Regions from separate parts of the Sphingomonas sp. GV3 genome, predicted to be linked through region 1. Evidence: riboswitches for the same ligand, from Rfam matches in the RefSeq annotation. Region 1 holds a riboswitch; the other holds the start of a gene.

Region 1 (15,461 bases):
ACGCCGGCCGCGAGAAGCCGATCAACTCGATCTACATGATGGCCCACTCGGGCGCCCGCGGTTCGCAGGCGCAGATCAAGCAGCTGGCCGGCATGCGCGGCCTGATGGCCAAGCCGTCGGGCGAGATCATCGAGACGCCGATCATCTCGAACTTCAAGGAGGGTCTGACCGTCCTTGAATACTTCAACTCGACCCACGGCGCCCGCAAGGGCCTGGCGGACACGGCGCTGAAGACGGCGAACTCGGGTTACCTGACCCGCCGCCTCGTCGACGTGTCGCAGGATTGCGTCGTGATCGAGGAGGATTGCGGCACCGAGCGCGCGCTGGAGATGAAGGCGATCGTTCAGGGCGGCAGCACCATCGCGTCGCTCGGCGAGCGTATCCTGGGCCGCACCACGGCCGAGGACGTCGTCGATCCGAAGACCAACGCCGTCGTCATCCCGACGGGCACCCTGCTCGACGAACCGATGGTCGCGAAGATCGAGGCGATGGGCATCCAGGGCATGAAGATCCGCAGCCCGCTGGTCTGCGAATCGAAGGTCGGCGTGTGCGGCAAGTGCTACGGGCGCGACCTCGCCCGCGGTACGCCGGTCAACATCGGCGAAGCGGTCGGCGTCATCGCGGCGCAGTCGATCGGCGAGCCGGGCACGCAGCTGACGATGCGCACCTTCCACATCGGTGGTGCGGCGCAGCTCAACGAGCAATCCAACCTGGAAGCGCCGGTCGACGGCACGATCCAGTTCCGCGACCTGCGCCTGATCGTCGACCAGCGTGGTCGTCGCGTGGTGCTGAGCCGTTCGGGCGAGATCGCGATCGTCGACATGGACGGCCGCGAACTGGCGGTGCACCGTATTCCTTATGGTGCGTACGTCATGTTCGACGACGGCCATATGGTGTCGAAGGGCGATCGGATGGCCGAGTGGGATCCGTTCACCATGCCGGTGATCACGGAGAACCCGGGTACCGTCCGCTTCCAGGACCTGCTTGAGGGCAAGACGCTCACCGAGCAGACCGACGAAGCGACCGGTATCGCGCAGCGCGTCGTGACCGAATATCGCACCTCGTCCAAGTCGAAGGAGGATCTGCGTCCGCGCCTGACCCTTCTCGACGAGACGAGCGGCGAGAGCGGTCGCTACATGCTCGCGCCCGGCGCGACGCTGTCGGTCGAGGACGGCGCGCAGGTACAGGCGGGTGACGTGCTCGCCCGCGTCAGCCGCGAAGCCGCCAAGACGCGCGACATCACCGGCGGTCTGCCGCGCGTCGCCGAGCTGTTCGAGGCGCGCAAGCCGAAGGAGAATGCGATCATCGCAAAGGTCTCCGGCCGCGTCGTGTTCGGCAAGGACTACAAGGCGAAGCGCAAGATCGGCATCCAGCCCGAGGATGGCGGCGAGGTCGTCGAGTACCTGGTGCCCAAGTCGAAGGTGATCGACGTTCAGGAAGGCGACTACGTCAAGCGTGGCGACAATCTGATCGGCGGCAGCCCCGACCCGCACGACATCCTCGAGGTGCTCGGCATCGAGGCGCTGGCGGAATATCTCGTCTCGGAAATCCAGGAAGTCTATCGACTCCAGGGCGTGAAGATCAACGACAAGCACATCGAGGTGATCGTTCGCCAGATGTTGCAGAAGGTCGAGATCACCGAGGCCGGCGACACCACCCTGCTCCCCGGCGAGCAGGTGGATCGCGAGGAGATGGACGCGGTCAACGCCAAGCTCGGGCCGAACGAGGCGCGGGCGCAGGGCAAGCCGATCCTGCTGGGCATCACCAAGGCGTCGCTGCAGACCCGCAGCTTCATCTCGGCGGCGTCGTTCCAGGAGACCACCCGCGTCCTCACCGAGGCGGCGGTCCAGGGCAAGCAGGACACGCTGATGGGCCTGAAGGAGAATGTCATCGTCGGCCGCCTGATCCCGGCGGGCACCGGCGCCGGCATGAACCGTCTGCGCGTGGCGGCCTCCAGCCGCGACGCCGCGCTGCGCGCGCAGCAGCGTGCGCTGCAGGCGGCGATCGTCGCTCCCACCTCGGCGGCCGAGCTGCGCGCCGCGGAAGAGCAGCGGTCGCGCCGTGACGACCAGGGCACGGGTCCCGATCCGCTCGCCGAGGTCGTCCCCTCGGGCGACGGCAGCGACGAGGCCGCGGGCGAGTATCTGAACGACTGATCGTCGTTCGGGCGCACCGCCTGATGACATGAGGAACCGCCGTCCGGGATACCGGGCGGCGGTTTTTCGTTGCGGCGCAGTACGGCAAACGCGCCGTCGCCCTCACGCGCAAGCCAACGAACGACGGTGTCCGCGCCGGATCCCGGCAGTCATCGCCGCGCGGCAATTTGGCCGTCGATACCAGCTGTGTTATCGTACGGGCGTCTTTCTTCGGGGGGAGAAGAGATGCCGTATCGTCGCGCCTACCGCTGGTTGCTGACCCTTTTTCCGTTGATCGCGCTCGCATTCTGGCCGGGCTATTTCGGCCAGTTGGCCGACGCGCCCTTCGCCCTGCATGCCCATGGCATCACCGCGACGGCGTGGCTGATGCTGCTGACGCTGCAGAGCTGGTCGATCCACGCGCGCGCGGTGGCATGGCATCACCGCGCGGGCCTGGCGACCTTCATGGTGGTGCCGCTGTTCGCCGCCGCGGGTCCGCTGGCGTTGCAGGGCATGGCATGGTTGTGGCGGAGTCACGCAGATCCCTTTCACAGCGCATTCGGCGCCCGGCTCGTCATCGCCGACATGATCGCCGGGCCGTCCGTCCTCCTGCTGGTTGCCTATGCCTTTCTCCGGCGGCGGCGGGTGGACGTCCATGCCGCCGCGATGCTGGCGACCGCGCTGCTGGTGTTGCCGCCGATCATCGGACGCCTGTTTCCCGCATTGCCCGGTTTCCCGCATGGCGGGGCGGCAGGCTTCGCGGGCTTCCGACTGTCGTTCGACCTTGCCGAGGGTGTCACGCTGCTTATCGCCCTGTGGCTCGCCGGCCGGCGGCGTGGCGGCCGCGGGCCATTCGGCTTCGCGGCGGCCGCGACGGCAGCCCAGCTGATCGGCTTCGAAACGATCGGCCGCACCGCCGTATGGGATCGCCTGGTCCTGTCGCTGACCAATGTGCCGATCGCCCCGATCAGCGCGACCGCGGGCGTGGGGGCCGCCGTCCTGCTGGCGCTCGCTTGGCGCCTGGGATCGCGCGACGACGGCCGCGCGGGTGCCCACCCTGGCGCATCGCGAGGCTTGCTCGCCGCCTAGCGTGCAACCCAGCATGGCCGGACAGGGGCGATGCCCGCCCCCACCCGCCCCGCCGCCCATCGGTAATACGGGTGTCAAAGCCGTCCGGAAGCGGGAGGGGCCGGCGCCGCGTCCGCGCAAGAGCATCGGAGCCCGATCGAACGTTTATTGTTTTTCGATAATCTTATTGCTGTTATTCGATATGCCGCTATCTTCCGTGATCGGAGGATTGCCATGCCCCACGTGTCCCAGCCCCGCCTGCTGTCGCTTTCGACCCGCATCGTTCAAGCCTTTCGTATCGCCAATGTGGCGATCGCGGTGTTTTTCCTCGCGATATTGTGCGCGACGCTGCCGGGCTTGGAGCTGGTCCAAGGTGCGCTGGCGCGCAAATATGGCGGCGCCGTCGATACCGTGACGGTCGTCCTGTTCGTCCGCGTGACGTTGCTGCTGGGCCTGCCGATCTGCTGGGTCGTCGAGCGCCTGCTGGCGGCGTTGCGCGCCATCCTCGGCACGGTCGCCGAGGGCGACCCGTTCGTGCGCGCCAATGCCGCGCGCCTTCGGACGATCGGCTGGATGCTGCTGACCATCCAGGTGGCGGATCTGGCCTTCGGCGCGACCCGCCTCGTCGCGAAGCTGCTGCACATCGATTATGCAAGCTGGCAGCCGAGCTTCACCGGCTGGCTGGGGGTGCTGATCGCCTTCGTCCTCGCCCAGGTCTTCGAGCGCGGCGCGGCGATGCGCGAAGACCTGGACGGCACCGTCTGATGCCCGTCCGCGTCCATCTCGACGACATGCTGCACGCGCGGCGCATGACGCTGACCGAACTCAGCGAACGCGTCGACATCACGCTCGCCAATCTGTCGATCCTGAAGACCGGCAAGGCGAAGGCGATCCGCTTTTCGACGCTGGAGGCGATCTGTGCCGCGCTCGCCTGCCAGCCGGGCGACATCCTGACCTTCCTTCCCGATGGAGACGATGCATGACCTTCGCGAAAGCCTTCGCCGACACCTATCGGGGCAGCATCGCCTTCCTGATCGCGTGCCCCCTGCTCGCGCTCGTCCCGGTCGCCTTCGAGATGGTGCAGCATGTCGTCGAGGTGCATATCGGCATGTACGACGGCATCGCGGCCGCCAAGGCCACCGAGCATCATCCGCTGCGCCTCGCCTTCGGGATGATGAAGGTGCTGTCGCTGATCGTGCCGGGATATTGGATCACCCGCTTCCTCGCCTGGCGCGACCCGCGCGCGGCGGCACGCGTCGATACGCGCGCAGCCGTGCTCTACGCGGGCGTCGTCGCCTTCCACGCCGCGCTCAGCGCGCTCCAGCTGTTCGTCCTGCCCTCGACGGTCGGGGTGCTGCTGGCGGGATTCGCGATCGGACAGGTGATCAGCGGACTCGTGCCCGCCTGGACGGTGGCGGCGGCGCTGGGCAACCCCGCGATCGGCCCGGTCGCGTCGGCACGCCTGATGCTGCGCCAGCTGCCGTTTACCGTCGCGCTGATGCTCGCGACGATCCTGCCGCTGATGATCCCGCATTATGTCCTGGGCGCGGCGGCGATCTTCGCCGGCCGGGCATTGCTGTGGCCGGTGCTGCTGGCGGACGCACTGCTGGTCGGCTGGCTGTGCGCAGTGATGCTCGCGGCCGGATACGTCGCGGCGACGCGCGCGGCGGCGGCGGCCGGCATCACCCTCGACCCGCCGTCGCGCGCCGCCATCGCCGCTTGACCCGGCCCGCCCCCTCCCCGATAGCCGCGCGTGTCGCGAAGGGAGAGACCGGGCCTGCCCCGGCGCCGAAGGAGCAACCGCCCCGGAAACTCTCAGGCAAAAGGACCAACGCGACGACGGACATCTGGAGAGTGGCGCGGCCTCTGCCCGCGCCCGCCGACGGGATAGCGATCTCAGGCGCAAGGGACAGATGGGGCATGCGAGACGAGCCGGCACCGCCGGCGGGGAGAGGGCATGCAGTTGCAACCACCGACGGCCGCGCTGGATCGCGGCGCCGCGCGCCCGATCAGCGTCGCGGAACTGTTCACCATCGGCATCGGGCCGTCGAGCTCGCATACCGTCGGGCCGATGCGCGCCGCCTATGACTTCGCGCAGCGCGCGCTGGCGCAGGGCCTGCCGCCGGTCGGCGTCACCTGTGACCTTTATGGCAGTCTCGCGCTGACGGGGCGCGGCCATGCGACCGACACCGCGGTCATCCTGGGCCTCGCCGGCTGGGAGCCGGAACGGCTCGACCCCGATGCGGCACCGGGGATCCTGGCCGGCATTCGCGACACGGGGCGCCTGACGCTGGCGGGAGCACGCGCGCTGCCGTTTTCCGAGGCGGCGGACGTGGTCTTCCACCCGCGCGATTTCCTCGCCGAGCATCCCAACGGGCTGACCTTCACCGCGCGCCTTGCCGACGGCACCGGTTATGCGGAGACCTATTTCTCGATCGGGGGCGGCGCGATCCTGCGCAAGGGTGCGCCCCTGCCGTCGCACAATGTCGCGGTCCGCCATCCCTTTTCCTCCAGCGCGGAACTGCTCGCGCGCGGCGATGAGACCGGCTTGTCGATCGCCGACATGGTCCGCGCCAATGAAGAGGCATGGCGTAGCCCCGAAGAGGCGGACGCCTTCCTCGACGAGGTCCGCGCCGCGATGAGCGCCTGCATCGACCGGGGCATCGCGCAGGAAGGGGAATTGCCGGGCGGGCTGCGTGTCCGGCGCCGCGCGCGGGCGATCGAACGGGCACTGACGGGATGCGTCCCCGGCAGCAATCCGGCCGAAGTGTTCGAATGGGTCAGCCTGTGGGCCCTGGCGGTGAACGAGGAGAATGCCGCCGGCGGCCGCGTCGTCACGGCCCCGACCAACGGCGCGGCGGGCGTGTTGCCCTCCGTGCTCCGCTTCTACGAGACGCTGGTCGAAGGCGCGAGCGCGGAAGGCGCGCGCCGCTTTCTCTACACCGCCGCGGCGATCGGCATGCTCTACAAGAAACGCGCCTCGATCTCCGCCGCCGAAATGGGCTGCCAGGGCGAGGTCGGCGTCGCCTGCTCGATGGCCGCGGGCGCATTGGCGGCGGTACTCGGCGGCAGCAACCGGCAGGTCGAGAATGCCGCGGAAATCGGCATGGAGCACAACCTCGGCCTCACCTGCGACCCGATCGGCGGTCTGGTGCAGATCCCCTGCATCGAGCGCAACACGATGGGCGCGGTGAAGGCGATCAACGCCGCCTATCTGGCGCTGCGAGGCGACGGGAGCCACGTCGTCAGTCTCGACGCGGTCATCGAGACGATGCGCCAGACCGGCGAGGACATGCGCACCAAGTACAAGGAGACGAGCCTCGGCGGCCTCGCGGTCAACGTGGTGGAGTGCTGACGCACCGGGCGACCCTGACGGCGATCGAAGCCGCCAAACCTATTCTCGCGCCGGTCCGACTGCCGAATCCTCGGTGATCACCGCCGGCGGTATGTCGCCCTGGCGTCGCGCGATGGTGGTGAACCGGCCGCCGTCGATGCGGATCTCGTTGAAGGAGGCCGGCGAGTTCCGGGTCCGCTTCGACAGCGTGCCGGCGCCGATCATCCGCACGATCCACCCGCCGCGGTCGATCGGCACGTCGAACGGATCATGGACATGTCCGCTCAGCACCGCATGCGCGCCCGCCGCGGCCAGTGCGGTGAGCGCGCTGTCGCCGTGCCGGGTCTTCGCGGTGCCCTTCGTCCCGCCCTCGATCAGGGGATGGTGAGCCGCGACGAGGATCAGGTTGCCCTTCGGCGCCGCGGCGATCAACGCGAGCGCGCGGCGCAGCGAGCCACGGCTGACGCGCCCCTTCGACCAGTTCCACCGCCACTGCGCGCGCGCGGTGGTCTTCAGCGGGACGACCGTCACGCCGGGGAGGTCGAGTTCGTGCTCGATCATCCGCTCGACGGCGGCATAGCGCTGATAGGGCGCGAGCAGTCGCCGGAACGGGTCCCAATAATAGGGGATGTCATGGTTGCCGACCTCGAGCGTCACGGGAACGCCCAGCCCCTTCAGCCACGCGCCGCCGCGTTCGAACTCACGACGGGTCGCGCGCATCGTCAGGTCGCCGGTCATGACGACCGCGTCGGGCTTTTCCGCCGCAACCCGCGTCTCGAACCAGTAGAGCGCCGCCGGGTCCTCGGCACCGAAGTGAACGTCGCTGACGTGAAAGAGCTTGATCATGGACCGTGGAACGCCGCCATAGGAATTGAGTGCCGGACGCCGGTTGCGCGCCTCGGAGCCGATCCCGCATGGGATCAGACGCTTGGCCGTCACGCCCCATCTGCGATGGTGCGACCCATAATCGTGACGGTCCACCCTCGTCCACCGTCCTGTGCGGAACCGTACACAGCTCGCGGGAACCGACGCTATTAATGCAGATCAACGCTGCTCGCATTGTAAAGCCTCGGTCCCCGGCCCATTATTTCCGTTCCGATCGCAAGAGACCCGATGGCCACCGACCCGACCGACATTCGACAGGACCTGACCGCATGCGATCGCGAGCCGATCCATGTCCCCGGCGCGATCCAACCGCATGGGTTGTTGTTGATCGCGGCGGCGGATGGCGCGCACGAGATCGTCGGGGGCGCCGGTACGATCGAGGAGCGGCTGGCGGCGGACTGGCTGGGCCGACCGCTCGCGGACGTGCTTGGCTGCGATGTCGCGACCCTGCTGGACAACGTCTTGCCGACCAGTCCGGACGTCGCCATGCCGCCCGTGATAGCCGGGATGGACGAGACCTTCGTGGCGACTTTGCACCGGGGTGAGCGGCATCTGCTGGTCGAACTCGAGCCGACCGGCCGCGAGGCGGCGACCGCGACGTCGATCCTGTCCTGGCTTGACGCGACGGCGGCGGGGTTCGAGCGCGCCGCGGACGTGGCGTCGCTGTACGAACGCGCGGCCAAGGCGTTTCGCGTCCTGACCGGCTTCGACCGGGTCATGATCTATCGCTTCCTCGATGACGAGGCGGGTTGCGTGGTCGCGGAGGATCGCGTGCCAGGTCTGCACAGCTTCCTGAACCACCATTTCCCCGCGAGCGACATACCGCGCCAGGCCCGCGCGCTGTATATCCGCAACCGCACGCGCGCGATTCCCGACGCCGGCTACGTCCCGCAGCCGATCCGCCCCGCCGCGCTCGCGGGGATCGATCTCAGCGACGTTGCGCTGCGAAGCGTGTCGCCGATCCATACCGAGTATCTGCACAACATGGGCGTGCAGGCATCCGCTTCGATCTCGATCGTCAAGGATGGCCTGCTCTGGGGCCTCGTCGCCTGCCACAACATGACCCCTAGGCTGCTCTCACCCGACGTGCGCAACGCGGCGGCGACGCTGGCGAGCGGGCTTGCGCGCCAGATCCGCGCCAAGCAGGAGGCGGTCGCCTATCGCGAGCGGCTGAACCTGCGCGCCGTCGAGGACAATGTCGTCCCGCAATTGCAGGGCGACATTCCACTGGCGGAGATCATCGGCGTTGTGAAGGGCGACCTGCGCACGATGCTGGACGCCGACGGTTTCGCGATGGTCACGCGCACGACGATCGAGACCGACGGCCACTGCCCCCCGCCCGCCATTCTGTCGATGCTGGCCCGCTGGGCGCAGTCGCGCGGCGGCGAACCGGTCACCACGCACGAACTCGGCGCGAATCTTCCCGCAATGGCGGAGCATCGCGCGCTCGCGAGCGGCATGATCGCGGTACCGTTGCGCGACGAAGATGCGACGTTGATCTGGCTCCGCGCGGAACGCATCACCAAGGTCGAGTGGGCCGGCAACCCGCACAAGGCGGTTTCGCTGGCTCCCGGCGAGCGGCTGACGCCGCGTGCCTCGTTCGAGACATGGAGCGAGACGGTACGCGGGCATGCGCGCCGCTGGTCGCTGGAAGAGATCGAGGCCGCGCATCGACTGCGCCGCCGGTTCCACGAGGCACGAACCAGCCAGCAGCTGCGCGGCCTCAATCGCGAACTCAGCCGCATGGTCGTCGAAAAGGACGCGCTGATCGCGCAGAAGGACGTCCTGATGAAGGAGGTCAACCACCGGGTGCAGAACAGCCTGCAGCTGGTCGCCTCCTTCCTGCGGCTTCAAGCGAAGACCGCGGGCGACGGCGCGGTGGCGGAGCATCTGGCGGAGGCGCAGGCCCGGCTGGCGGCGGTCGCGCTCGTCCACCGCCGCCTCTATCGCGACGATCAGGTCGAAAGCGTCGACCTGTCCCGCTACGTCGACGAGCTCGTCGCCGACATGCGGACGTCGATGGGTGCCGATTGGGCCGCCCAGATCCGACTGGACCTGGCACCGGTGCTCGTGCCGACCGATCGTGCCGTGAACATCGGCCTCATCCTCACCGAACTGGTCATCAACGCGAGCAAATATGCCTATGGCGGGACGCCGGGTCCGCTGATGATCGCCACCGAACAGCATGGCGCGCTGCTCCGCCTGATCGTGGCGGATGAAGGGCGCGGCAAGGGCAAGGGTGAAGGGTTCGGCAGCCGCATGATGGCGGCTATGGTGCAGCGTCTGAACGGCACGCTGGACTATCTGGACAATGCGCCGGGAGTCCGGGCAATCATGACCGCGCCGATCGTCGAGTAAAATACAACGGATTCGGTTTATTTCGCGGCTTTGTCGCCGTTTTGAGTAAACGTCGATCAATTCTTCACCCGGAACGGCCATGTCGGCCGCATGCCCGCTGCATCGCCCACCCCGCGCGTTCCCGACATTCCGGGCAGTCAGGCCCGAGTGGGGCCGTACGTCCGGGCGCGGCACCCTGACTGGCTGCAGCCCCCGTTCGGCAGGCGCCTCATGGTGTCCGATGCCTGCAACCGCGACATCCCGCGCCGATCGATCCCCAGCATCGAGATCGATCCGATAAGGGACCGTAAACCAATGCTTCTCCGCGCCGCCTGCGCCCATCCAGTCACCGGCGAGGATCGGCCCGAGAGGCGGCGCGTGGACGCGCCCTCGCCTGCCCCTCGGCGACGTGGGCGGCACGCATCCGGGGCGCCGCGCGCGATGCCGATGGACCATCCGGTTTTCCGCCAAGAGACGCGTGCCCACCGAGAGGAGATCGCGTCATGAATGCGATACCGAACGCCGAGCAACGGCGGCGGTTTAGACTGTCCTCCTGGCTCGCGCCGGGCGAACGACAGCCCGCGCCGGACATCCAGTCGACGCATCTCGGCGATGCCTTCCGCGCCGGCGATGCTGCGCTCTATGCGGAAGTCGGCGACTTCATCTTCACCCATCGGCTGCCATTGAGCGCGGACGTCTTCGGCGTGGTCCTGGATTATCTGCGCGGCGGCGATTCCGCCCTGGTCTTCGCGGTTCAGGAGCAGCTGCGCACCACGCAGGGCCTCGATGCGGCGTTCATCCGGACGCTGGCCGAGGATCGCAGCGGCACGATTCGTCCGGCGGCGCTCGCGCAGATGGCGGACGGGCTGGCGGCGCAACTCGGCCGATGCCTGACGCTGATCGGGCAATCCCGGGCCTCGGCGCAGGATTACGGCATTGCGCTGGACCGCGAGGCGCGGCTTATCGCGGTCAATGACGGCGATGCCATCGGCCGGCTGATCGACCTGACGGTGCAGGCGGTCGCGACCTCGCGGCGGATGGCGGAGAAACTGGAGGAAACCCACCGCGAGACGTCTCTGCTGCGCGACAATCTGGATCGTGCGCAGCGGATCGCGGAACGCGACCACCTGACGGGACTGATCAACCGACGGGGGTTCGACGTACGGTTGCGCGCGCGCGCGGAGGCGGACGCCGCGAACGACCGGCCCTGGTGCGTCGCCCTGTGCGACATCGACGACTTCAAGGCGGTAAACGACCGACACGGGCATGACACCGGCGACCGGGTGCTCAAGCTGGTCGCCCGCGCGCTCGAATCGGACCTAGGCAACAGCGCCACCGTCGCCCGCCATGGCGGCGAAGAGTTCGCCTGCCTGTTCGCGGATAGCAGCCTGGATGAAGCCTGCGCGCAACTGAATGCCGTTCGCGCGGCCATAGCCGATCGATCGCTCGTCAATCGCGACACGGGCAAGCCGATCGGCGCGCTGAGCATCTCAATCGGCCTGGCGGAAGTGCATGGAGATCCGGTCCAGGCGATGCGGGACGCGGACGCCGCGCTCTACGTCGCCAAGCGGTCGGGCAAGAACCGCATCGCGACGGCACCGATCGACTCAGAGTGATCGTCGCACCGGCGTGTCGCGTCGCAGCTCCGGCGGCGGCAAAAACCGGGGCTCAGGCGGCCACCCGAATGTCGAAGGCGACCGGCGGCGGCGGGCCATCGAGATAGGCGGTTTCGATGCGGTCGAAGGGAAAGCCCTGCACCGCGGCGGCCGCCAGCGCCAGGCGAACCGTGCTGGCGGTGCGGGCGCTTGTCTCCACCGCATCCTCCCTGTTCATCCACGCGGCGTGGATCACGAACCCCTGGCGTAGCCGCTGGACCGGTCCGCCCGCCGCGCTGAGCCGCGTCAGACGCCGGCGAACCGTCGTTTCGGGTAGGTTCAGCACGCGCGTCAGGGTGCTCGCCCGAATGGCATGGGCACCGCTGAACTGGATGCGGGCGTTCGGATCGGTCGGCGCGTCGCACAGCGCCGCCTGCCGATCGAGGTTGCCGCACAGGATGGTGGAGAAGAGCACGAGGTCCAGCCAGCTGCCGTGGATCGCCCGATTGCTCTCGACCGTGCCGAGCATCACGTCGACGGCCGCGCCGATGCCGGCGGTCGGGAGGTAGATCTCGGCGGCCGCGCGGATCGGCGGCAGTTCCCCCGCATCGCGCAGGCCCTGCGCGAAGGCGACGAAGCTGTCATGCGTCAGCGTCATGAGTCGCTGAATGTCGGGCCGGGTGAAGACATCCGGATGCACGACTACGCCGCCCGGGACGCGAGCGCACAATTCCGCGCTGATCAGGGCCTTCACGTGGCGTCGTACGGTCTCGAATGATCGCGAGAGCGATATCGCCATCGAATGCATCGAAATGCCCTTGGTCCGCGCCCCCCCGCGCAAGGTTTCGCGCATGATCAGCGCGAAGATCGCAAAGCGATCGACATCGCCCTCGAAGCGACGCAGTCCGGCGGCGATGATCCGGGTCTGCATGAGCGCAAGATGTCGTGTAACGCTTGCGATCTTCACCTGTCCGATCCCACGGCCGCTGCTCCCGATCCCGCAGGATAGTGGCACGCCGATTTAAAAACTGTCGATGAGTCACACGATAAAACCGCCGCTTTGAGTAATTTATCGGTGCCTATCGGCGTGGGCGGCGAGCGCGGCAGCCGCGAAAAGTGCAAACGTTTGCCGAGCACCCCGGATTATCGCGCCGCGCGCACGATCGTCGGAGGCCGCGCCCCTTGCGTCGATCGCCGCGAGCAGCGTGCGCCACTCGCCCTGCTCGTGCACCGCCGCCAGATAGGCCGTCGGCAAGGCCGACGGCACCGTTTTGGCCAATACCCTCCCGCCGAGCCGCGACCCTTCGATGACGTAGAGCGCCCCCCAGCGACCATCGGGATCGTCCAGGTTAGCGGTTGCGGGGCCAGGCGCGGGCAGCGCCAGGCCGAGCGCCGCGAGGTCCGCCGCCAGCAACGCCGCCCTGGGTCGCCAGGCCGGGAGCGTCGAATCCCCCGCCAACGCCGTTTCGACCACGTGCAAGGCCTGGGCATGGGCAAACAGGAAAAGCCCGTAGTCGGTCGCATCGTGCAATCGGAACATGCCGAAACCCGCGTCGACGGCGTCGTGATCGGCAGCGGTTGCCTTGCGAAGCGTGGCGACGAACGACATTGCGCTGCCCTGCCGGCTGCAGGCGCGGCTGTCGAGGGCGGAACGTCAGGCGTGCGGCGAATCGGCTGGCGCCGCCGGGGTGCCGACGCGGCGAAATGCCCGGCGACCACGGAAATCGACCCGCGCACACCGCGGCAAACCGCGGCTTCCCGTTACGGCACCAGCGATCGCGCACTTTCGGCTTGCACGGATGGCCGCTGGCGGCCATGCGCCGCCGCGCCTATCCACGACGTGCCATCCCAACGAAAGGTCTCGCCATGGTTGCCTGGTTCCAGGCACTTATGCCCAAGCAAGGGCGGTTCTTCGAACAGTTCGAAGCGCATGCCGCGACTCTTGTCGCCGGTGCCGAGGCGCTGCAGCGACTGTTCGCAGGCGAAGGCACCACCGCGGAGCATATCGCCGAGATCGTGCGGCGGGAGCATGAGGCCGACGACATCACACGCGATGTGCTGCGCGATGTCCGCCGGATCTTCGTGACGCCGTTCGACCGTTCCGCGATCACCGATCTGATCGGCGTGATGGACGATTCGATCGATCAGATGAACCAGACCGCCAACACGATCGGCCTGTACGAGGTGACGGAATTCGCGCCCGACATGCGCGCGATGGCGGACCTTGCGGTCGAGGCGGCGCGGGTGACGGCGGAGGCGATCCCGCTGCTGCGACGTCTCGACGCCAACCAGACCCGGCTGCACACCTTGACCGAGCAACTGGTCACGATCGAGGGACGCGTCGATGGCTTCCATGCCGCTGGCCTGAAGGCGCTGTTCAAGGCGTGCGGCAACGACCAGCCGATGCGCTTCATCGTCGGCCGCGAGATCTACAGTCATCTGGAACGGATCGCCGATCGGTTCGAGGATATCGCAAACGAGATCCAGGGTCTCGTGATCGACCACGCCTGAGGCTGGCGCGATGACCATCTCCTTCACCGTGCTGGTCCTGCTGATCGGCGTGGCGCTGCTGTTCGACTTCCTGAACGGCCTGCACGACGCAGCGAACTCGATCGCCACGGTCGTGTCGACGCGGGTGCTCAAGCCGCATCATGCCGTCCTTTGGGCGGCCTTCTTCAACTTCATCGCTTTCCTGGTCTTCGACCACGCCGTCGCAAAGACGGTCGGCAAGGGGATCATCGAGGCGCAGATCATCGATCCGCAGCTGATCTTCGGCGCTCTGATGGGTGCGATCGTGTGGAACCTCGTGACCTGGCGGCTCGGCATCCCCTCCTCGTCCAGTCACGCGCTGATCGGCGGGCTGATCGGGGCCGGCGTGACCAAGGCAGGCCTGGACGTCGTCGTGTGGTGGGGCGTCATCAAGACCGTCGCGGCCATCTTCCTGTCGCCGGCACTGGGCCTCGTCCTCGCGCTGGCGCTGGTGCTGGCGGTCGCCTGGAGCACGCTGAGGCTGACGCCGATGGGCGTCGACAAGCGTTTCCGAAAGCTCCAGCTGGTCTCCGCCGCGCTCTACAGCCTCGGTCATGGCGGCAACGACGCCCAGAAGACGATGGGGATCATCACCGTGCTCCTCTATTCGCAGGGCATGGTCGGCAAGGACCTCAACATCCCGCTGTGGGTGGTGCTGTCCTGTCAGGCCGCGATGGCGCTGGGCACGATGTCAGGCGGTTGGAAGATCGTCCACACGATGGGCTCGAAGATCACGCGGCTGACGCCGGCGCAGGGCTTCTGCGCCGAGACGGGCGGCGCCATCACCCTGTTCCTGGCGAACATCGGCGGCATCCCCGTCTCCTCGACGCACACGATCACCGGTGCGATCGTCGGCGTCGGATCGGCACGGCGGCTCTCGGCCGTGCGCTGGAACGTCGCCAGCCGGATCGTCGTCGCCTGGGTGGTGACGCTGCCCGCCGCCGGCCTGATCGGCGCGGCGTTCTATGAGGCGACGAAGCTTCTTTCCGGGCTCTGATTGCGGTAAGGAACGGCAGGGGCAGGCGGGCGTCGAGGCCGCGCTGCCGCCGCCGCGAAAGGATCCGCCATGCCGCTCGAACTCACGCTGGTCGGCGCCTCGACCATCCTGCTCCTCGTCTACGTGATGGTGCAGGGACAGACGGCGACACGCGAACGTGGGATGGACTGGAATGCCGGCCCCCGCGACGGCGATGCCAAGCCGCTGGGGCCGGTCGCGGGACGCGCGGCGCGGGCGCTCGCCAACTTTCAGGAAACCTATCCCGCGTTCCTCGCGCTCGCGCTTGGCCTCGCCGTAGCGGGCAAGACCGGTGGACTCGGCGCGGTGGGCGCGGCGACCTGGTTCGGGGCGCGCATCGTCTACCTGCCGCTCTACCTCGCCGGCATCCCCTATATCCGCAGCCTGGTCTGGGCCGTGTCGATCCTGGGGCTTGCGCTGATGCTGTTCCGCTTGCTGTGAGCGCCGCGATCAAAGCGCCCAATCGAGCTGCAGCCAGACCTTGCGCGTGTCGGTGAAGAGCCGGTCGGCGCGATAGTCCGCGTAGCGCACCGCCGCCGTGGTGCGTCCGAATTTGGCGGTGG
Region 2 (15,461 bases), 1.7 Mb from region 1:
GCGGTCTCGGCCAGTCCGACGGCTTCACCATGGAGCTGCAGAACATCAGCGGCATGAGCCAGGAGAAGTTCGAGGCGGTCCGCGACCAGCTGCTGGCCGCTGCCAATGCCGACCCGACGCTGCGCTCGGTCCGCCTGACCGAATTGCCCGACATCGCGACGCTCCAGGTCAACATGGACAACCAGAAGCTGGCCGCGCTCGGCCTGACGCAGAGCCAGGCCAATTCGACCCTGTCCACCGCTTGGGGCGGCCAATATGTCAACGACTTCATCGATCGTGGCCGCGTCAAGCGCGTCTATGTGCAGGGCGACGCCCCGTACCGGGCGCAGCCCGACGACCTGAAGCAATGGTTCGTGCGCGGCTCGAACGGCCAGATGGCGCCCTTCTCGTCCTTCTCGCAGATCGGCTGGGGACAGGCGCCGACGACGCTGTCGCGCTTCAACGGCATTCCGTCCTACGAATTCCAGGGCTCGGCGGCCGCCGGCAAGAGTTCGGGTGACGCCATGGCGCGAATGGCGGAACTGGCGGCGAAGATCCCCGGCGTATCCGTCGCCTGGGCCGGCCTGTCGTATCAGGAGCGGCTCTCGTCGGGGCAGGCGCCCCTGCTCTACGGCCTGTCGATCCTGGTCGTCTTCCTGTGCCTTGCGGCTCTGTACGAAAGCTGGTCGATCCCCTTCGCCGTGCTGCTCGTCATCCCGCTGGGCCTGATCGGCGCGATCGCCTTCGTGACGCTGCGCGGGCTGACGAACGACGTCTACCTCCAGATCGGCCTGCTGACGACGATGGGCCTTGCGGCGAAGAACGCGATCCTGATGATCGAGTTCGCCGAACAGGCGGAGCGAAAGGGCGCACGCGTCATCGACGCCGCGCTCGAAGCGGCCAAGATTCGTCTGCGCCCGATCCTGATGACCAGCTTCGCCTTCATCTTCGGCGTGCTGCCGCTCGCCATCTCGACCGGCGCCGGCGCGAACAGCCGTATCGCGATCGGCACCGCGGTGATCGGCGGCATGCTGACCGCGACGGTGCTCGCGATCTTCTACATCCCGCTGTTCTTCGTCCTCGTCCGTCGCGGTGTGCGTGACGGGCTGGCGAAGCTGCGCGGCAAGCCCACCGGGCATCACGGTGGTCACGGCGGCGGCCATGACGGCGACGGCGGCACGCCGCCCGCTCCGCCGATGCCGCCCGCCACGACACCGCCCCACGCACCGGAGCCTGCATGATGCGCCGCCTCGTCCTGACCCTCGCCCTGGCCGCAACGAGCCTGGCGGGCTGCTCGATGGAGCCGAAGTACGTCCGCTCGGAGTTGCCCGTGCCGGCCTCCTGGCCGGTCGGCAATGCCTATCTGCGCCAATCGGAAGCGACGCTGCCCGCGATCTCCTATCGCGATGTCTTCAAGGACGAACGGCTCCAGCGTCTGATCGACCAGGCCCTCGCAAACAACCGCGATCTGCGCACCGCGGCGGCCAATATCGCCGCGGCGCGCGCGCAATATCGTATACAGCGCGCGAACATCCTGCCGACGATCAGCGCCAATGGCCGCTACACCTATTCGGACGGCGGTCGCGGCGCGAGCACCATCGCGACCGGCGGCAACACCGGCAATGGCACCGGGACAGGAACCGGCGGCACCGGCACCGGAACGGGAACCGGGACCGGAACGGGGACCGGAACCGATGTCGGCACAGGCACCGGCGCCGGTTCGGGCAACGGGACCGGCGCTGGCACCGTCACGACCAGCAGCTCGGGCAGCAGCTTCTCGGCGAACATCGGCACGACCGCTTTCGAGATCGACCTCTTCGGCCGGCTGCGGTCACTGTCGCGTGCCGCGCTCGACCGCTATTTCGCGACCGAAGCCGCGGCGCGCGCGACGCGGCTGACGCTGGTCGGCGACCTTGCCACCGCGTGGCTCGACTATGCGTCCGACCGCAGCCTGCTCAAGATCGCGCAGGATACCGCGACCAGCGCGCAGAAGAGCGTGCAATTGACCCAGGCGCGGCTGCAGGGCGGTGTCAGCGCCCGCACCGACCTGACGCAGGCGCAGCAGATCCTCGAAACCGCCAACGCCGACCTGGCGCTGCAGCGGACATTGGTCGCTCAGGACGTGAACGCGATCCAGCTGCTCGTCGGCGCCCCGGTCGACCCTGCCCTGTTGCCGGCGTCGATCGAGGAGGCGCGCCCGACGATCGCCTCCCTGCCAGCCGGTCTTGACAGCTCGATCCTGCTGCGCCGGCCCGACGTGGTGCAGGCGGAATATCAGCTGCGCGCCTATAATGCGCAGATCGGCGCGGCGCGCGCGGCGCTCTTCCCGCGCCTGTCGCTGACCGGCGTGCTCGGCTTCGCCAGCAACGCCTTGTCCTCGCTCTTCTCGAGCGGCGCGTTCAATTATTCGATCGCACCCAGCGTCAGCTATTCGATCTTCCAGGGCGGGGCCGCGCGCGCCAATGTCCGCTATACCGAGGCGCAGCGCGACGCGGCGCTCGCCACGTACGAAAAGGCGATCCAGACGGCGTTCCAGGAGACGGCGGATGCCCTCGCCCGGCAGGGCACGATCGCCGACCAGCTGCGCGCCAACACCAACTTCCAGACCGCCGCGGCGACGACGCTGCGGCTGACCAACGCGCGCTACCAGGGCGGGATCGATACCTTCCTGTCCAGCCTGGACGCGCAGCGGTCCTACTATTCGGCGCAGCGCACGCTCGTGGCGACGCAGCTGACCGACGCGACCAACCGCGTGACGCTGTACCGCGTCATCGGCGGCGATTCTTCGCTGGAGGCGACCGCCGACGGCCCGAAGCCGGTCAGTCCGAGCGGCACGCCGCGACCGGACGGCCAATAATCGGAACGGGGAGGGATCGCCCTCCCCGCCCCCTTCCTATTCCGCCGCGGCGGCGAGCGGCTTCTCCTTCCACACCAGCACGGGCTTACGCGCCGCCAGCGTCTCGTCGAGACGCGCCCGCGGGGCGAAGTGCGGCGCCGTCTTCAGGCTCTGATCGCCCGCCTTGGCGCGTTCCGCCACCGACCGCAGCGCGCCGATGAACTGATCCAGCGCCGCCTTGGATTCGGTTTCCGTCGGCTCGACCAGCATCGCGCCGTGTACCACCAGCGGGAAGTACATGGTCATCGGGTGGAATCCTTCGTCGATCAGCGCCTTGGCGACGTCGATAGTCGAGAAGCCCTCCGCCAGACCGGCATCGGAGAAGATCGCCTCGTGCATACAGGGCCCGCTCGCGGCGAACGGCGCGTCCAGCGTGTCTTCGAGGCTGCGCAGCACGTAATTGGCGTTCAACACGGCATCCTCGGCGACCTGGCGCAGGCCGTCTGCGCCATGGCTTAGGATGTAGGTCAGCGCGCGCGTGAACATGCCCATCTGGCCCTGGAAGGCGGTCATCCGCCCGAACGTGTCGGGATGATCGTCACCTGCGGTCTCTTCCTCCACGAGCTGGATATGCCCGTTCGCGTGGCGCGCGGTGAAGGGCAGCGGCCCGAAGGGGCTGAGCGCTTCCGACAGCACCACCGGCCCGGATCCCGGCCCGCCGCCGCCGTGCGGGGTCGAGAAGGTCTTGTGCAGGTTGATGTGCATCGCGTCGACGCCCAGGTCACCCGGCCGCACCTTGCCGACGATCGCGTTGAAGTTCGCACCGTCGCAATAGACGTATCCGCCGGCGGCATGGACCGCGTCAGAGATGCGCTTCAGGTCGCGCTCGAAAAGGCCGCAGGTGTTGGGATTGGTGATCATCACCGCCGCGACGTCCGGCCCCAGCCGCGCCTCCAGCGCCGCGGTGTCGACGCGGCCGTCGGGCGTCGCCGGGATATCCTCGACCGTGAAGCCGGCGAAGGCCGCGGTCGCGGGGTTGGTACCATGGGCGCTTTCGGGCACGAGCACGACCTTGCGATGCCCCTCGCCGCGCTTCTCCAGCGCCGCCTTGATGCACAGGATGCCGCACAGCTCGCCATGCGCGCCCGCCTTCGGACTCATCGCAACGCCGTGCATCCCGGTCAGCGTGATCAGCCAGTGCGCCAGCTCGTTGATGACGCCCAGCGCGCCCTGCACCGTGTCGACCGGCTGGAGCGGGTGGATGTCGGCGAAACCGGGCAGCCGCGCCATGCGCTCGTTGAGGCGCGGATTGTGCTTCATCGTGCACGATCCCAGCGGAAACAGGCCCAGGTCGATGGCATAATTCTGCCGGCTGAGACGCGTATAGTGACGCACCGTCTCCGGCTCCGACAGCCCGGCGAGGCCGATCGAATCCTTGCGCGTCAGATCGCCCAGCCGCGATCCGGCGACGTCGCCATCGGGGAAGTCGACGCCGGTCGTGTGCAGGTCACCGATCTCGAAGATCAGCGGCTCCTCGAGCATCAGCGCGCGATTGCCCGTGAAGGTCGCGGGTGCGCCGCCATCCTTGGCGGTGGGCGACGTGGGCTTCCAGCCGCTCTGGTTGATCGTCATGCCAGCACCTCCTCAAGCGCCGTCGCCAGCGCCTCGATATCCTCTTGCGTCACCGTCTCGGTCACCGCGACGACGAGACCGTTCGCCAGCGACTCCTCGCCCGGGTACAGCCGACCGAGCGACACGCCCGCGAGTACGCCGCGATCCGCGAGCGTGCGGACGATCGGTCGCGCCTCCTTGCCCAGGTCGATCGTGAATTCGTTGAAGAACGTGTCGTTCACGACCCGCACGCCCGGTACCTTCGCCAGCCGGTCCGCCGCGCGGCATGCCTGCGCATGATTGATGCCCGACAGCCGCCGCAATCCCGCCTCGCCGAGCAAGGTCATGTGGATCGAGAAGGCGAGCGCACACAGACCGGAGTTGGTGCAGATGTTGCTCGTCGCCTTTTCGCGGCGGATGTGCTGCTCGCGCGTCGACAGCGTCAGCACGAAGCCGCGCTTGCCGTCGGCATCGACCGTCTCACCGCAGAAGCGGCCCGGCATCTGGCGGATATATTTGTCCTTGCAGCCCATCAGGCCGACGTACGGGCCGCCGAACTGCAGGCCGACACCGAGCGACTGGCCCTCGCCGACGACGATGTCCGCGTCCATCTCGCCGGGCGAGCGGATCGCGCCCAGCGCCACCGGCTCGGTCACCACCGCGATCAGCAGCGCCTTCTGCGCGTGGCAGGCGTCGGCAAGCGGGGTCAGGTCCGCGATGCGTCCCAGGATGTCGGGATATTGCACGACGACGCAGCTGGTATCGCCGTCGATCGCCGCGATCAGCGCCTCGATGTCCGTCTCGGCGCTCAGCGTCGGCAGCGAGGTTTCGAGCGCGTCGCCGGTGTACTTGGCCATCGTCTTCGCGACGCTGACGTAATGCGGGTGTAGGCCGGACGACAGGATCGCCTTGCCGCGCTTGGTGATGCGCCGCGCCATGCCGATCGCTTCCCAGCAGGCGGTCGAGCCGTCGTACATGCTGGCGTTCGCCGCATCGGTCCCGAGCAGCCGCGCGACCTGCGTTTGGAACTCGAACAGCATCTGCAGCGTGCCCTGCGCGATCTCCGGCTGATAGGGCGTGTAGGCGGTCAGGAACTCGCCACGCTGGATCAGATGGTCGACGCTGGCCGGCACGTGATGCCGATAGGCGCCGCAGCCGAGGAAGAAGGGCACCTCGCCCGCGACCAGGTTCTGCCGGGCGAGCTTGGTCATGTGCCGCTCGACGGACAGTTCCGACGCATGCATCGGCAGGCCGTCGATCGGGCCGCCGAGGCGGGCGGCTTCGGGCACGTCGACGAACAGGTCGTCGATCTTCGCGGCACCGATGGTCGCGAGCATCGACTCGCGGTCATGGGACGTCAGGGGCAGGTAGCGCATTGAGACAAAGACTCCCCCCTCCCGCGTGCGGGAGGGGTCGGGGGTGGGCCTGTCGTCACGAGCGGGGCTGGAGGGGACGGGCGCACCCCCAGCCCCTCCCGCAAGCGGGAGGGGAGTTTACGCGATCACAGCTTGGCGACGAACGCCTCGTAGGCGGTCTCGTCCATCAGCTCCTCGAGCTCCGACGTGTCGGACAGGGTGATCTTGAAGAACCAGCCCTCGCCCTCCGGGTCCGAATTGACCAGGCTGGGATCGTCGCCAAGCGCGGTGTTGCCCTCGATCACGTGGCCCGACACCGGCGAATAGACGTCGGAGGCGGCCTTCACCGACTCGACCACCGCCGCCTCGTCGCCCTTGGCCAGTTGCTTGCCCTCTTCAGGGACGTCGACGAACACGATGTCGCCGAGCTGACCCTGCGCATATTCGGAAATGCCGACGGTTCCGGTCTCGCCGTCGACGTCGATCCATTCATGGTCTTCGGTGAAGTAGCGGCTCATCTTATTTGGCTCCTGCACGGATGTAGCGGTGGGGAACGAAGGGCATCGCTGCAACGGTCGCGTCGTGCAGCTTGCCACGTTGGATCAGCTTGAGCGGCGTTCCGGGCACGGCCAGCGCGGCCGGCACATAGGCCATGCCGATCGGCGCGCCGACGCTGGGCGCGAAGCCGCCGGAGGTGACGCGGCCAATGATCGCGCCGTCCGCGTCGACGACGCTCGCGCCCTCGCGCACCGGCTGGCGGCCGGCGACGGTCAGGCCGACGCGCTTCACCGCGGGTCCGTTCTCGCGTTCCGAAAGGATGCGTGCGGCACCCGCAAAGTCGCCGGCCTCGCGCCGACGCTTCGACAGCGCGAAACCGAGGTCCGCCATCACCGGCGTGGTTTCCGGATCGAGGTCGTGACCGTAAAGCGGCAACCCCGCCTCGAGGCGCAGCGAGTCGCGCGCGCCAAGGCCGATCGGCTCGACCTCCGGCTGGTCGCACAAAGCGGTGGCGAACGCGTCGGCGATCTCTGCCGGCAGCGAGATTTCGAAGCCGTCCTCGCCGGTATAGCCCGAGCGGCTGATCCATAACGGCGCGCCGTTCCATGCGAAGGCACCGGCAGTCATGAACACCAGCGATTCGACCCCTGGGACGATCCGCGACAAGGCATCGACCGCCTTCGGCCCCTGCAACGCAAGCAGCGCCTGATCTTCCATCAGGTTGATGACGATGTCTTCAGGCAGGACATCCAGCAGATAGGCAACGTCGTCATATTTGGTCGCGCCGTTGACGACCATGTAATGGCTCGCCTCGCCGAACGGATGCGCATCGCCGATCGGCAGCGTCGTCACCATCAGGTCGTCGAGGATGCCGCCCTCGTCGTTGAGAAGCAGCGAATAGCGCATCTTCGCCGGCGCGAGACCGGCGACGTCACCCGGCAGCACCGCTTCGAGCGCCGCGGCGACACCCTCGCCGGTCAGACCGACCTGCCCCATGTGGCTGACGTCGAACAGGCCCGCATTCTCGCGCGTCCACAAATGCTCCGCCATGATGCCCTTGTATTGGACGGGCATCTCGTAGCCGGCGAACGGGACCATGCGACCGCCGTGGGCGCGATGCCATGCGTCGAGCGGCAGAGTCTGGATGACGGGCTCTTCCCCCTCCGGCTCGCCGGCAAGGTCGGCGTCCTGCGCCTGTTCGATCACCGCGTCGCTCATCACCCAGGGCCTTTCAAAAGGGCGGCAGCGGCGGCGACATGCCGCGCGTGTGCCGGAAACCCCCTCTGTCACGGAACCTGAGAGCTTTGACCCGATGCCGTTGCGGCGTACGGGCTTACCCCTTCGGTGGCCCCTGAAAGGGGCGCTTTCCAGAGTGTCGATGGCGACCGCGCGGTCCCGTGTGCCTGAGAGATTCCGGGGCGGTTGCTCCTTCGGCGGCCCTGATTGGGCTCTCTCCCGCGCGCGCCTATGCGGGTTGCCCCGCATCGACGAAAAAATCTCTGGCGGGGCGCCCGGCCCAAGTCAATCGGCAAACGGCGGCGCCTGCGATTAGGCATGGTGGCGCCCCAAAGGGCGCTGCATCACCGCTTCCCCGTCCGCCCGGTCCCCGCGCGACGGAGAGCGGCATGCACGGACACGCTAGCGCTGGGCGTTGTACTTCAGCTGGTCGTTCGTCAGCTGAAAGCCGACCAGCGCCTCGAACGTCGCGCTCAACACCGCCTGACGGATCTCCGGACGGCTCAGCGGATCGGTCGCGGCGTCCTCCTCGCCCGCCTTGCGCTTCTTGGTCAGCTCGCGCCGCACATCGTCGGACAGGGTCGCAGCCGCCCGGTTGACGTAGCTCGTCGCCTCGCCGCGAGTCTGCGCGCGGGCCTGGCCGGCGTCGAAATGCACCGCGACCTGACCGACGCGCTTCGCCGTCACCTGATTTCCGCCGCGCACCACCGCGATATAATAGGGCAGCGTCACGTCGCGCGCGCCGTCGGTTCGGGTCCGGCGCGCGAGGACGTCGAACGTCACCGTGGTCGTGATCTGCTCGCCCGCGTCGTTGCAGGTCCCGCGCACGTTGGTCATGTTGGCGACGACGTCGACGGCATTCTCGTCCTGGCTGGTCGCCGGATCGAACAGGGTGACATCGCCGGTACCGGCGGCGACGCCCACCGTCGGGCAGGCGGAGCGGACGGCGGAGATGCCGCCCTCCACCACTTCGCCCTTGCCGGCGCAGCCGCCGAGGACGAGCGCGAGGGCGCAAGGGGCGAGAAGCGAGCTTTTCACGGTGAACGCGTACCTTTTCGAACGGGCGACGACATCAGGCCGGGATGCCCCGGCCGGGCGGCGCGCACCATAGGAACCGCCTTTCGCGCGTGCAAGCAATCGCGTAGAGCCCCGCCATGGCAACCATCGATCCGATCGTCGCGCCGCCTGCCGCCGACAAGCCCGTGCTCGAACTGCTGATCGCCGCGCCGCGCGGGTTCTGCGCGGGCGTCGACCGCGCGATCCGCATCGTCGAGCTGGCGATCGAGAAGCACGGCGCGCCCGTCTATGTCCGGCACGAAATCGTGCACAACAAGTTCGTCGTCGACACGCTGAAGGCGAAGGGCGCGATCTTCGTCGAAGAACTGGACCAGGTGCCCGACGGCAAGCCTGTCGTCTTCTCCGCCCATGGCGTGCCCAAATCGGTGCCCGCCGCAGCGCAGAATCGCGGGCTGGACTATCTCGATGCCACCTGCCCGCTCGTCTCCAAGGTGCATCGCGAGGCGGAACGGCTCGTCGCTGCCGGGCGGCATATCGTGTTCATCGGCCACGCCGGCCATCCGGAGGTCATCGGCACGTTCGGCCAGGTACCGCAGGGTGCGATGACGCTGATCGAGACGGTGGAGGATGTCGCCGATTTCGCGCCGACGGAGCCCGACAACCTCGCCTTCCTGACGCAGACGACGCTCTCGGTGGACGATACCGCCGCCGTCGTCGCCGCCCTCCAGGCGCGCTTCCCGACGATCCAGGGGCCGCGCGGAGAGGACATCTGCTATGCCACGTCGAATCGCCAGGCCGCGGTCAAGGCGATCGCGGCGGCGTGCGACGCGATGCTGGTGATCGGGGCGCCCAATTCGTCCAATTCTCTCCGGCTTGTCGAAGTGGCGCAGCGCGAGGGGACGCCGGCGCGCCTCATCCAGCGCGCGGCGGAGATCGACTGGACGTTTCTGGATGGCGTCGGCACGCTCGGCATCACCGCGGGCGCGTCGGCACCGGAAATGCTGGTGCGCGAGCTCGTCGATCTGCTTGCCACCCGATTTGCCATCACCGAGCGCGAGGAGGAGACGACGCGGGAGACGATCGCGTTCAAGCTGCCGCGCGGGCTCGACGCCGCGGCGTGACGGCGCGGGCCTGATGGCGGTCTATACGCAGGTCTCGGCGGAGGCGCTTGCCACCTTTCTGACGCGCTACGAAGGGGTCGGCGAACTCGTCTCCGCGAAGGGGATCGCCGAGGGCGTCGAGAACAGCAACTATCTCGTCGACACAACCGCGGGGCGGTACATCCTGACGCTATACGAGCGGCGCGTCGAGGCGGGTGACCTGCCCTTCTTCATGGCGCTGCTCGATCATCTCGCGGCCCGCGGACTGCCCGTGCCGCCCGCGATCAAGGACCGGGACGGCGTCGCGATCCAGACGCTGGCCGGCCGACCCGCCTGTCTCATCCGCTTCCTGCCCGGCGTGTCGCTGACGCGTCCGTCGCCGATCCAGGCGCATACCGCCGGTGCCGCGCTCGCCGATCTTCATGCCGCGGTCGCCGATTTCGACGGGAAGAGGCCGAACAGCTTGGGCGTCACGGCATGGCGGCCCCTGCTCGAACGGTGCGGTGCCGATCTCGATGCCATCGCCCCCGGACTGTTCGCCCGCGTCGACGCGGCGCTCGCTCGTCTCGAGGCAGCCTGGCCGCACGATCTGCCTGCCTGCGTCATCCACGCCGATCTGTTTCCGGACAATGTGCTGATGCTCGACGCACAGGTGACGGGTCTCATCGATTTCTACTTCGCCTGCTGCGACCTACGCGCCTATGACCTCGCCGTGATGCATACGTCCTGGGGGTTCGATCCCGCCGGTGCGCCGCTGGACGGCGTCGGCGCGGCGCTGATGAAAGGCTATGGCGACCGGCTTTCGCCGGCGGAACGCGCGGCCATGCCGGTGCTGGCGCGGGGCGCCTGCATCCGCTTTCTGCTGACGCGGGCCTGGGATTGGCTCAACACACCGGCGGACGCGCTCGTCACGCGCAAGGATCCGCTCGCCTATCTCCGTCGCCTCGACTGGTATGACGCACATCCGGAGGCCTTCGCATGACCGAGCCGATGAGCCGCGTCGAGATCGCCACCGATGGCGCGTGCAAGGGCAACCCCGGCCCCGGCGGCTGGGGGGCGTTGCTCCGCTTCGGCAGCCACGAGAAGGAATTGTCCGGCGGCGAGCCGATGACGACCAACAACCGCATGGAACTGACCGCGGCGATCGAGGCGCTGGGCGTCCTGACGCGGCCGTGCCGCGTGACATTATCCACCGACAGCAAATACGTGATGGACGGGCTGACCCGCTGGATCCACGGCTGGCGGAAGAACGGCTGGAAGACGGCGGACAAGAAGCCCGTCAAGAATGCCGAATTGTGGCAGGCGCTGTTCGCCGCGACGCAGCGTCACGAGATCGAGTGGATCTGGGTCAAGGGCCATGCCGGCCACCCGGATAACGAGCGTGCCGACAAGCTCGCCAGCGACGCCGCATTGGCGGCGGCGAAGCGTCCCTGACCTCCGCCGCCCGCTATTCCTCTTCCTCGACGGCGGCCGCGGGCCCGTTCTTGAGGATCGAGGCGATCGCGTTGCGCGCGCTGTCGCGACTGGAATAGCCCTCGGTCCACCAGATCAATTCGCCGTTGTGCTTGAACTTGGCGACGAATTCCCCGGCCTTGTTCTTCTCGATCACGAACTTGTGCGCCATCACGGCCTCCTTCGCGAGAGTGGTCATCGGGGCATAGACGCGAACCGCGCGGGTGCATAGCGGGCGACGTCGATGCCCGACACCTCATCCGCGGGCGTTCCGCCCTTCAACAATGCAGCGCCGATCATGGCGGCAGCGGGCGATGTCTGGATGCCGAAGCCGCCCTGCCCTGCAAACCAGAAGAAACCGGGCATGTCGGGCGCAACACCATAAACCGGCAGCCGGTCGGGCGCGAAACTGCGCAGCCCGGCCCAGCGGCGTTCCACCGCGTCGACCCGCCAGTCGACCGCAGATTCGAAGCGGTCGATCGCGATCGCGACGTCGAGCTCCTCCGCCGCCGCATCGCACGGGTCGCTGGGCGTCTCGTCGGACGGGCTCAGCCAGAGCCGCCCGCCGGCCTCCGGCTTGAAATAAAAACTGCCCGCGATGTCCGCGACCAGCGGCAGCCGCGCCGGCGGGGCGGGATCGCTTCGCAACTGGACGACGGTTCGGCGAAACGGGCGGATACCGATGGGTGCCACGCCGGCCCGCACGGCGACCTCGTCCGCCCAGGCGCCCGCCGCATTGACGAGCACGTCCGCCGCGAATGGCCCCGCGGCGGTCTCGATCCGCCAGGAGCCGCCGCGCCGGACCGCGCTGCGCATCGCCGCGTCCACGACCAGGGTAGCGCCCGCCGACCGAGCGGTGGCGAGATAGCGCGCGTGGAGCGCGCCGACATCGATATAGGCGCAGCTCGGCTCGTGAATGCCGATGGTCCAGGCGGGCAACAGGCCCGGTACCATCGCGGCCGGATCGACGCGGTCGAGCCGGACGCCGCTGCCCGCGAAGGCAGCAAGAAACGCGTCCGCCGCCGCCGCGTCGTCCGCGCGACCGATATGGAGCTCGCCGAGCGGATCGAGCACGCCCGCCTCGCGCAGAGCCCGCTCTGACGCGCTCGTCAGCGGCTGGACCCCGGGTCCACCGTAGGTTTCCGACCAGAAAGCCGCCGAGCGGCCCGTCGCATGATAGCCAGGATGCGATTCGGCTTCGAGCAGCAGGACACGCGCGCCGTCTCCGATCGCGGCGGCGAGGCTCGCCCCGGCGATGCCTGCGCCGACGATCGCGATGTCGTAGGTCACGCCGTCTGCCGGGCGAGAAACGCTTCGATCAGGCCATAGGCGCGCAACCGCACGGCATCGGCCTCGCGCAAAATCTCATGTGCCGACTCGGCGCCGAAATGCTCCAGTTCGCACCGCGGCAGCCGTGCGGCCACCCTTACCGCCGCCTGCGAATCGACGAGCCCATCCTCGTCGGCCACCAGCATCAGGATCGGCGTCCGGACCGTCGCGAGGCGCGGGTCGTCGCGCAGCCCGGCGCAGGCGACGAACGCTTCCGCGATCCATGCCCAGCTCGGCGGCCCCAGTCGCAGGCTGGGATCGCGATCGTACCAAAACGCCTCGTCGGTATACCGGTCGTGCGAGTGCGTCAGCAGCCGCTCGCGATGACCGGCGGAGCGCGAATCGTCGCGCACGCGCCAGGCGGGCCGCGCCGGATCGCCGATCCGGGTCATCAGCCGCGCCAGCCACGCGCCCAACCGCGGCCCCACCGGCGAGTGGATTCCCAGCATCGGCGCGACCAGCACAGCCGCATCCGGGTCCACACCGCCGTCCATCAAGGACCGGAGCAGCAGGTGGCCGCCCATCGAATGCCCCAGGATCGCGGTCGGACCATCACCCTCCGACCGCCAGTCGTTCCAGAAGGCGGAGAGATCGGCGAGCCAGGGATCGAAGCGCTCCGCATGGCCGACGTGCGGATCCTTCGCCAGGCGGCCGGAGCCGCCCTGCCCCCGCCAGTCGAAGGCCGTAACCGCCCAGCCATGGGCATGGAGATGGCCGATCACCTCCAGGAACTTCTCGATGATGTCGGCCCGTCCGCCCTGGACGAGGATGCGGCCGCGCGGGTTGGGATGGGGCCAATCGAAGCGACGATGCCGCCATCCGTCGGCCGCGATCCAATGCGACAGGCGCGACTCTGCGGGAAAATTGCGCCGCAGCGCGTGGGGATCGAACGGGATCTGGGTCATCGGCTCCCCTTGGTTACGGTTTCGAAAGCCATCGCGTCTACCTGTTCACACCGATGGGGTGGGACAAACTTCTCGGCATGGCCGTCATCGCGCTGCTTTTCGCCCTGCTGCTCTCGGCAGGGATCGAGGATGCTCGCCGGCGCGAAATCGCGAACTGGAAGAATGCCGCCATCGCGCTCGCCGCCCCCGCATGGTGGTGGGCGAACGGGCTCGGCTGGAGCGACATGGCGATCCAATTCGGTCTGGCCACCGCGGTGTTCGCCCTGTTCGCGGGCGTCTTCGCCGCGGGATGGATGGGCGGAGGCGACGTCAAGATGATCGGCGCGCTTGCCCTCTGGTTTCCGCCCGGCGGCGTGCTGTCGATGCTGATGCTGATGGCGGTGGTCGGCGGCGCGATCACGATGCTGATGGTCGTCGAGCACCGCTGGCGGCGTCGCGAGGCGGTGGTCGAAGTGCCCTACGGCGTCGCCATCGCTGCCGCAGCCCTGCTGACGGTCGTCCCGGCGGGACCACCAACCGGATTTTAACCACTCCACCTCAATACTTAGCGCCGGATCAACCACCGGTGCGCAGAAAAGGCCCGTTGCAACATGGATAGTCGCAAGATCGTTTTGCTGGTGGGAGCGCTGCTGATCGCCGGCATCACGGCGTTCTTCGCCCGCACGCTGCTCGCCGGTTCCGCCGCACCGCAGGCCGCCGCCATGACGCAGCCGGGCCTACGGCCCGTCGACGGGCCGGAAGTGCTGGTCGCGACTCGCACGCTGCCGGTCGGCACCATCCTCGATGCCTCGGCGCTGAAATTCCAGCCCTGGCCCAAGGAACTGGTCGACGGCGCCTATTTCCTGAAGGCGGGCACCGATCTCAAGGCGTTGCAGGGAACGGTCGTGCGCAACCCGATCACCGCGGGCCAGCCGGTGACGCAGGGCGCGCTCGTCAAGCCCGGCGACCGCGGCTTCCTGGCCGCCGCGCTGGGTCCCGGCATGCGCGCCGTCACGGTCGCGGTTTCCGGCCAGGCGGCCGTCGCGGGCTTCGTCTTCCCGGGCGACCGCGTCGATCTTGTGCTGACCCAATCCGTCACGGGCGGCGGCGACGGCCAGCCGCTCAAGGTCTCGGAAACGATCATGCGCAACGTGCGGGTCCTGGCGACCGACCAGCGCACCGACAACAGCGTCGGAGAAGACGGCAAGACCAAGGTCAGCACCTATTCCAACGTGACGCTCGAAGCGACGCCCAAGATGGCGGAGCAGATCGCGGTGGCGCGCACCGTCGGCGACCTGTCGCTGTCGCTGCGCAGCCTCGCGGACAATCCGGCGCAGCTCGAGGAAGCGATTGCCAACGGATCGGTCAAGGTGCCGGCCAACGGCGATGCCAAGGCCGAGAAGGCGATGATGCTGGCGTCCGCCAGCCGCCCGCAGTCGGGCGACAGCACCTTCGCCACGGGAGCTGACGTCTCGCGCTTCCAGCGTAGTTCCGTGCCTGGCAAGGCCTCCGGGCTTGCCGTGCAGGCGCAGGGGGTGGGCATGCCCGCTCCGGGTGGCGCCGCCGCGACCGCACCGGGTGCGGCCGCGATACCAACCGGTCCCGTCGTGCGTGTCGCGCGCGGCACCAGCGTGACCGTCGTTCCGGTCGGGGGAAACAAGTAATCATGCGCAAGTCCTCGAAGCCTTTCGCACGCGCGCCGCTCGCGCTGGCCATGGTGCTGGCGACGCCCGCCGGCCTCGCCGATGCGCGGCCGACGCCAGGTGGGCCCAGCGCCCCCAGCGGCCTCGTCCAGGTCAACACGGGTCGCGGTCGGCTCGTCACGCTGCCACGCCCGATGAGCGACGTGTTCGTCGCCGACGACGCGGTCGCCGACGTACAGGTCCGCTCTCCGACCCAGCTCTACATCTTCGGCAAGAAGCCGGGCGAGACAACGATCTCCGCGACGACCAAGGGTGGCGCGGTCGTCTACGCAAGCACAGTCCGCGTCGGCAACAACTACGACTCGATCGGCGCGATGCTGCGTCTTGCGATGCCGGAAGCACAGATCGTCGCGACGCCGATGAACGGTCTAGTCCTGCTTACCGGCACGATCGCCAGCCCCGGCGACGCGGCCGAAGCGGAACGCCTGGTGCAGGCCTATGTCGGCGAAAGCACCAAGGTG

Evidence for each region. A riboswitch is a leader RNA that binds a small molecule or an ion and turns the genes downstream of it on or off. The one in region 1 is predicted to bind glycine.
Region 2: another riboswitch for glycine. It lies ahead of gcvT (glycine cleavage system aminomethyltransferase GcvT); the one in region 1 lies ahead of RF701_RS06735 (L-serine ammonia-lyase).

What each region holds. Positions count from the first base shown of each region.
Region 1 is NZ_JARWLE010000001.1:1,441,988-1,457,448, forward strand. It holds gene rpoC (DNA-directed RNA polymerase subunit beta') at 1-2,156, shown strand, start outside; gene RF701_RS06715 (hypothetical protein) at 2,382-3,224, shown strand; gene RF701_RS06720 (DUF2975 domain-containing protein) at 3,438-3,968, shown strand; gene RF701_RS06725 (helix-turn-helix transcriptional regulator) at 3,968-4,186, shown strand; gene RF701_RS06730 (hypothetical protein) at 4,183-4,926, shown strand; glycine riboswitch at 4,956-5,044, shown strand; gene RF701_RS06735 (L-serine ammonia-lyase) at 5,161-6,558, shown strand; gene RF701_RS06740 (metallophosphoesterase) at 6,598-7,383, opposite strand; gene RF701_RS06745 (histidine kinase dimerization/phosphoacceptor domain -containing protein) at 7,651-9,780, shown strand; gene RF701_RS06750 (GGDEF domain-containing protein) at 10,263-11,375, shown strand; gene RF701_RS06755 (hypothetical protein) at 11,428-12,285, opposite strand; gene RF701_RS06760 (biliverdin-producing heme oxygenase) at 12,424-12,963, opposite strand; partial or broken gene RF701_RS06765 (DUF47 domain-containing protein) at 13,221-13,865, shown strand; gene RF701_RS06770 (inorganic phosphate transporter) at 13,876-14,880, shown strand; gene RF701_RS06775 (MAPEG family protein) at 14,950-15,339, shown strand; gene RF701_RS06780 (hypothetical protein) at 15,349-15,461, opposite strand, start outside.
Region 2 is NZ_JARWLE010000001.1:3,134,668-3,150,128, reverse strand. It holds gene RF701_RS14865 (multidrug efflux RND transporter permease subunit) at 1-1,220, shown strand, start outside; gene RF701_RS14860 (efflux transporter outer membrane subunit) at 1,217-2,836, shown strand; gene gcvPB (aminomethyl-transferring glycine dehydrogenase subunit GcvPB) at 2,873-4,447, opposite strand; gene gcvPA (aminomethyl-transferring glycine dehydrogenase subunit GcvPA) at 4,444-5,802, opposite strand; gene gcvH (glycine cleavage system protein GcvH) at 5,928-6,299, opposite strand; gene gcvT (glycine cleavage system aminomethyltransferase GcvT) at 6,301-7,497, opposite strand; glycine riboswitch at 7,553-7,660, opposite strand; glycine riboswitch at 7,664-7,747, opposite strand; gene RF701_RS14835 (hypothetical protein) at 7,918-8,553, opposite strand; gene ispH (4-hydroxy-3-methylbut-2-enyl diphosphate reductase) at 8,670-9,653, shown strand; gene thrB (homoserine kinase) at 9,667-10,614, shown strand; gene rnhA (ribonuclease HI) at 10,611-11,066, shown strand; gene RF701_RS14815 (DUF1508 domain-containing protein) at 11,080-11,256, opposite strand; gene RF701_RS14810 (FAD-binding oxidoreductase) at 11,280-12,374, opposite strand; gene RF701_RS14805 (alpha/beta fold hydrolase) at 12,371-13,318, opposite strand; gene RF701_RS14800 (prepilin peptidase) at 13,396-13,845, shown strand; gene cpaB (Flp pilus assembly protein CpaB) at 13,909-14,961, shown strand; gene RF701_RS14790 (type II and III secretion system protein family protein) at 14,964-15,461, shown strand, end outside.